DNA from 2 places in the Brevibacterium sp. LAARM2_SD2 genome. Region 2 is predicted to be linked to the other one. Evidence: predicted binding sites of a transcription regulator. Region 2 holds the regulator's gene; the other holds the start of a gene.
The links. Region 2 encodes LexA, which represses DNA repair genes until DNA is damaged. Its sites were predicted from a motif close to TCGAACANNTGTTCGA; they were not measured.
Positions count from the first base shown of each region.

Region 1 (3,406 bases), on a different contig from region 2:
TGGTTCGGTGGGCTGATGCACGTCTGACCGACGGGCACGTCGCGGATCTTCGCGATCTCCTCGGTGACCTTCTTGCCGGGGAGGACGCCGCCGAGGCCGGGCTTGGCTCCCTGCGAGAGCTTGAGCGAGGTCATCTTGACCTGCGGGTCCTGGGCCTTCGCGGCGAACTTGTCGGGGTCGAAGTCGCCGTCGGGGGTGCGGGCGCCGAAGTATCCGGTGCCGAGCTCCCAGATGAGGTCGCCGCCGAACTCCTGGTGGTACGGGGAGATCGAGCCCTCGCCGGTGTCCTGGGCGAAGCCGCCCATCGCCGCGCCCTTGTTGAGCGCGCGCACCGCGTTGTCGCTGAGCGAGCCGAAGCTCATCGCGGAGACGTTGAGCAGGGAGATGTCGTAGGGCTGGGTGCAGTCGTTGCCGCCCACCCGGATCCGCGGCGGGGTGGGGGAGTTGGGCAGCGGGGTCGTCGAGTGCATGAGCGCTTCGTAGCCGGTGCGGTCGACGTCGTGCTCGGTGCCGAAGGCGTGCTCGGAGAGGATGCCCTTCGACCGTTCGTAGATCGTCGTGCGGGCGTCGCGGCTGAAGGGTCGGCCGTCCCAGTTCCGTTCGATGAAGTACTGCTGGATCTCCGGTCGGATCGACTCGAGGAGGAAGCGCGCATGTCCCGCGATCGGGTAGTTGCGGAGGATCGAGTGCTTCTTCTGCGTGACGTCCCAGGCGGCGAGTGCTCCGAGCCCGACCGCCGAGGCGGCTGCGGCGATCCGTGCGATGCGCTGTCCCGTGGTCTCACCGGTGACCAAGCGAACGATGGGGAGCTGACCTTTCATTGCGCCTCCTTGGGTTGCGCGTCAGCGCAGGCACCGAGGCGGCGGTGCGCGACGGTGGTCACTGCACGGACTGACGGTGCTGTGGGAACTGACGGCTCTGTGCGGAACTATCGGCTCTGTGGGAACTGATGGGTCTGTGCGGATCTGACGGCTCTGTGCGGGCGGCGAGCCGCGCAGGCCAGCGCGGACGACGTGCACAGATGTGCCTCAAGCCGAGCCTAGACCGCCGGAACGGAGATTTCAGGAAAGGGCCACCTGAGTTTTCGTGAACCCTGGGTGGTCTCGGTGTGCGCGGTGGGTGGTCTCGGCCTGCGCGGTGGGTGTTCGGAGGTGGTGGTGCGGGGTCGGTGTTGGGGTCGGGAGGGAGCGCGAGTCGGGAGTTGGCGTCTGGGGTGGCGGGGAGTCGTGGGTGGAGGGGAGTCGAGGATGGATGCGGAGTCTGGAGATGGGCGAGGCCGGGACGGAACTGCTCGGAGCTCAGGGGCGGGGCGGTCGGCGCAGCGAACCGAGGGTGAGTGCGGTGGCCCAGGGGCGGACGCGGCGGTGGGTGCGGCGGACCGGGACGGTGGGCGCGGTCGGCGCGGCGAACCGAGGGTGCGGTCGGCGTGGGGCGGTGATGTCGGGTGAAGTCGTTGCGAGTTCGATGAATTCCCGACCGCGTACGTCCGTGACCAGCGACTTCTGTCGGCAGGCGGAAATCACTGAGTGAATGAATTCATTGTGAAAAAAGATCGAATAAATTGGGAACAGACTGTTGTGCATGTCACACTCGCGGAGTAGAATCAGACCAACAACGATGAGCGTTGGCGAACGGATCAGGAGTCATGACACTCACCCCGGACAGGCAGAACCACGGGAACGGCGACCGTGCCCGTACGTCGCCTGCGGGGAAGCGGGGATCCGCGTCGAAGCGACCGGGTTCATCTGGGCCGAGTTCTTCTGGGCCGGGTTCATCTGGACCGGGGTCATCCGCAGGCGGCTCGAGTCGACCGACCGGAGCTCCGGAATCGCTGTTCGACCAGCTCAGGGATGCCGGACTCGACCTCAGCGGCAGCATCCACGCCGAACTCTTCGAGGAGATCCCGGCCGTACCGGAAGCTGAGGGTCCAGCGTCGCCTGAGACGTCGATCGCTGAGGCTTCGATCCAGGAGACTCCGGTCGAGGGGGCTCCGTTCGATGGGAATCCGGTCGGCGAGGTTCCCGTCGTTGACGCTCACATCGACGAGGCTCAGATCGGCGAGGCTCAAAGTGATGCGACTCCGGCCGGGGAAGCCCCCGGCGCTGAGGAGCCCGATGACTCTCCCGGTGCCAACGATCCCGATGACTATGGGCATCGCCGCAGCGCAGCGCTCGCGGCCGACGTCTCGGCGCTGTCGGTCGACGAAGACGTAATCGGCCCGGGACCCATCGATGACGACGACCCGGCTGCGGCGGTCGCCGACATGGCTGACACGGGGAACGTCATCTCCGCCTCGCAGAATGCCACGCTCGACACGGGGAACGCCACGTCTGACTCGACGCGCTCTATGCCGGACACGAGGAAGCTGAGCCGGCATCCGCTGCTCACCGATGCGGCCTGGTCCCGTCTGTCCGAGTTCGCGCCCGAAGTCCTCGACAGCATCACGAACCTGACCCGGCTCGAAAGCGAAGTCCGCACCTTCGAACGGCCGGTGGGCCCCGACGACGCGGTGATCCTCGCCGATGCGCTCGAAGCGATCAACCGCGTCAACGCCTCACTCAACGCCGTCACCCTCGCCATCTTCCAGCGAGTCGGAGTGCCCACGGACTTCGGCGCGAAGACGACGAAGGCACTCGTCAAGGATCGTTTGGGACTGTCGGACCAGGAGGCCTATCGGCGCACCGAGGCGGCGAACAACCTCGGCGGACGCGTCGACCTCTCCGGTCAGCCGATGCCGCCGCTGGCCCCCAAGGCCGCAGACGGCCTCCACGAGGGAGTCCTGTCGGCGAACCAGGCGGCGGTCATCGCCGAATGCATGAAACGACTGCCTGCCTGGGTGAGCGCCGAACTGCGGGCCGAGACCGAGGAGCGACTGGTCAAGGAAGCGCCCAACGTCCGCGTCTCCGACCTGCGCGAGATCTTCCAGCGCATGCTCGACATCATCGACCCCGACGGCAAGGAGCCGTCCGAGGGACGCGACCGGTCGGACTACTCGGTTCATCTGCGCGCTCGCCGCAACGGTGACTGGGAGCTGTCGGGTCGGCTCGACCCGATCACCGGCGGCCTGCTCAACGGCCTGCTGACCTCGAGAATCGAGTCATGCCGGACAACCGGCGAGCAGGGCGGCGCGGATGCAGCGAGCGGTCAGGGCGACGCCGGCAGGAATGGCGACGCCGGCAGGAATGACGACCCCACCAGTGATCGCGATGCCAGCCGAGATGGCGGCCTCGGCAGCAGCGGGTTCCCCGGCACCGAGGCGGCCGGCGAGGAGTCACCCAGCGCCTTCGACGTGCTCGATGCGGTGCTCTCCGGCGACCGGCACGATGCGCCGCTGTTCGCTCAGGACGGCACCGGCCAGCGACTTCCGGGCACGGGCACCAGTGCCGATGCCTCGGGAGGAACGGCT
Region 1 covers NZ_JBNFOM010000004.1:164,200-167,605, reverse strand. Annotated here, with positions in the region: gene AC2W7K_RS04370 (FMN-binding glutamate synthase family protein) at 1-821, opposite strand, end outside; gene AC2W7K_RS04365 (hypothetical protein) at 1,787-2,155, opposite strand; gene AC2W7K_RS04360 (HNH endonuclease signature motif containing protein) at 2,264-3,406, shown strand, end outside.
Region 1: a site for LexA is predicted at 2,202-2,217, ahead of AC2W7K_RS04360 (HNH endonuclease signature motif containing protein). Genes of this name have one in related genera too.

Region 2 (3,406 bases):
CCTTCCGCGAACGCGAGACGACGAACCTCGTCGTCGCCCCGCTGAGCGTGGCCGGGACCATGCGCAACGGGATCTTCGAGGACTCCACCGTCGTCGCGACCTCGGCGACGCTCGCCCTCGGTGGGAACTTCGACGCCGTAGCCGCCTCGCTCGGTCTCTTCGGACCGGATGCGCCGAGGTGGGACGGCCTCGACGTCGGCTCACCGTTCGACTACGGCCGGCAGGGGATCATCTACGTCGCCTCTCATCTGCCCAAACCCGGTCGCAGCGGGCTGAGCGAAGAGGCGCTGGCCGAACTCGAAGCGCTCGTCACCGCGTCCCGTGGCGGGGCGCTCGGACTCTTCTCCTCGAAGGCGGCAGCGAATGCCGCCGCCGAGCATCTGCGAGCCAAGGTCGATGTTCCGATCCTCCTCCAGGGCGAGGACGGTCTGCCGTCGCTCGTCTCCCGGTTCGCCGCCGACGATGAGGCGTGTCTGTTCGGGACGATGTCGCTGTGGCAGGGCGTCGACGTGCCGGGGAGGACGAACCGGCTCGTCATCATCGACCGGATCCCCTTCCCGCGCCCGGACGATCCGCTCATGCAGGCGCGGGCCCGCGACGCCGACAAGCGCGGTGTCAACGGGTTCATGGCGGTGAGCGCGACGCATGCCGCACTGCGCCTGGCCCAGGGTGCCGGGCGCCTCATCCGCTCGACGGCCGACAAGGGAGTGGTCGCAGTGCTCGACTCGCGGCTGCGCTCGGCTCGGTACGCCGGATACCTCGTCAACTCGATGCCGCAGATGTGGCCGACGACGGACGCGCAGCTCGTCCGCACGGCCCTCGGTCGCCTCGCTGACGCGAAGGACGACGGCGCAGCCAAGGGATGAGGTCCTCGGGGCCGGGTGGTACAGTTCGCGCCATGGCGCGCAAACGGAAGAAGAAGCCCCAGCGGAAACACTGGCTGGCGAGTCTCCTCACGGGTCTCGCCCTTTTCGCCGCCGGGGGAATCGGACTGCTCATGGGTGCCACCTATCTCAACGTCTGGCCCGTTGCGGCCTTCGTTCTCGGCGGTGCTGCCATGGTGCTCACCCTGGTCATTCTGCTCGGAATGGGCGACTCGACGCAGGGCTATCCGACCGCCGACTCCCTGACCGATGTGCAGAACAGCCCCTGAACGATCCCAGTATCTGATTCAGCTGCGCCGCAGATCCGTCGCGCGGTTTCGCACGCACAACCCTCAGCGGCAATCACCCCGCGCAGCTTCGCACGCCCTACGCGGAGCCGCTGATCCACCGCGTGCACGGGTTGTCCGTGCAGCTGTGTGGGCGGGATTCGAAATCTAAGCCCGCCGAGGCGGTCGAAGGGCACCCGGAGCGCGAAGACCACCGCGGCGCCGCTGATACACCGCGGAGCTTCGTAGGCCCTACGCGGAGCCGCTGATCCACCGCGTGCACGGGTTGTCTGTGCGGTTGCGTGTGCGGGATTCGAAATCTGACCCCGCCGAGGCGGTCGTGCCCTGCCGCCGAGGTGGTCGTCCGCGCCCGGGGACCCTGCGGAACGCACGAATGCCCCCGACCGTGACCGGTCGAGGGCACTCGTCGCCGGGCGCTGGCAGTGCTCGAGCAGGCGAACTGTGCAGGCAGTGCCCGCGATATGCGCAGTCGCTCCGCGCAGGCCGTGCCCGGTAGCAGCTCTCAGAGGCGGCGGATGACGGCGACGACGAGACCCATGATCTGCGCGTACGTGCCGTCGATGGGGTCGTAGTCCTTGTTCTGCGGGAGCAGCCACTGACGTCCGGCCTTGCGCTTGAGCGTCTTCACCGTCGCCTCGCCGTCGAGGAGGGCGGCGACGATCTGTCCGTTGTCGGCGGTGTGCTGCTTGCGCACGACCACCCAGTCGTCGTGACAGATGGCCGCCTCGATCATCGAATCGCCGACGACCTTGAGGAGGAACATCTCTCCGGAGCCGACGACCTGCGTCGGCAGGGAGAAGACGTCGTCGACCTCCTGCTCGGCGAGGATCGGACCACCGGCGGCGATGCGGCCGACGACGGGGACCTGGACGGTGTTGTTCGCAAGCTCCTCGTACTTCGCGCGCTCCGCCTCCTCCTCTTCGAAGGGATTGACGACCTCGATCGCCCGAGGGCGCTTGGGGTCGCGACGGACATAGCCGAGCCGCTCGAGCTGCGAGAGCTGATGCGCCACGCTCGAGAGCGATGCGAGCCCCGCGGCCTCGCCGATCTCGCGCATGCTCGGCGGGTAGCCGTTGGTGACGACGGCGCGTTCGATCGTCTCGAGGACGAGCCGCTGCCGGGGGGAGAGTCGGAAGTCGCCGGCTCCGGTCGGCCCGTCGGGGATCTCGACCTCGTCCTCTTCGCTGCGCGCAGCCGCGATCTCGCTGGCCACATCCTCGTTGCGCGGCCTGCCTCTGCCTCGTTTGTTCTGCACCATTGCCTCTTCCCCTTCGTTCTAATCCCACCGGTCGAAGCGCTTCGAGAGATCTCGTGTCAGTGCCGCCTGGGATGGTTGTTCGAGATCGATCAACAACGCTGGTTCTCGCTCATTGTCTCATAAATGTTCGAGATGGACTGGACATTTGTTCGATTGGCATGTTGAATAGAACAGACGTTCTACCCATTGCGGATGGAATCGTACGAAGAAAGAGGTAAAGCGATGTCTGAGAAGAATCACGAAATGCGTCTGACCGTCCGCGGCCGCCGCGCCGTGCGCCTGCTCCGCACCGCCCTGTGCGCTCTCGCCATCATCGGCGGAACGCTCTTCATCTCCACCCAGACGTTCACCGCCGAGGCGGTCGCTGAGGGAGAGGTCGTCGGAGTCGCCGCTGACGCCGTCGTCGTCGGCGAGGGCGAGTCGCTGTGGACCGTGGCCTCGAACCTCGGTCTCGACCGCGACACCCGTGAGGTCGTCGCCGACATCGTCGAGCTCAACCACCTTGACAGCCCTGTCGTCCACCCGGGCCAGAGCCTCGACGTTCCCCAGCGCTAAAATCGGTGTGTGGGAAACATCGACTCTCTGCCGGTCCGCTCCGACCTCGTCGGTCAGCAGCCCTACGGCGCTCCGCACCTCAACGTTCCGGTGCAGCTCAACGTCAACGAGAACGCCTATCCGATCCCCGAGGTCGTCACCGAGGCGATGCGCCGGGCCGTCGACGGCCACCTCGCCGGACTCAACCGCTACCCCGACCGGGAGTTCACGGCGCTGCGTGAGCACCTCGTCACCTACCTCGACGGCGTCAACGAACGGGCGGGCGGCTCGTTCGACCTCGTCCCGGAGATGATCTGGGCGGCCAACGGCTCGAATGAGGTCCTCTCCCACATCGTCCAGGCCTTCGGCGGCCCCGGACGCACCGCTCTCGGCTTCACCCCGAGCTACTCGATGCACCCGCTCATCACGACCGGCACCGGCGC
Region 2 covers NZ_JBNFOM010000012.1:74,086-77,491, reverse strand. Annotated here, with positions in the region: gene AC2W7K_RS09585 (ATP-dependent DNA helicase) at 1-866, shown strand, start outside; gene AC2W7K_RS09580 (hypothetical protein) at 899-1,153, shown strand; gene lexA (transcriptional repressor LexA) at 1,674-2,429, opposite strand; gene AC2W7K_RS09570 (LysM peptidoglycan-binding domain-containing protein) at 2,673-2,984, shown strand; gene AC2W7K_RS09565 (histidinol-phosphate transaminase) at 2,994-3,406, shown strand, end outside.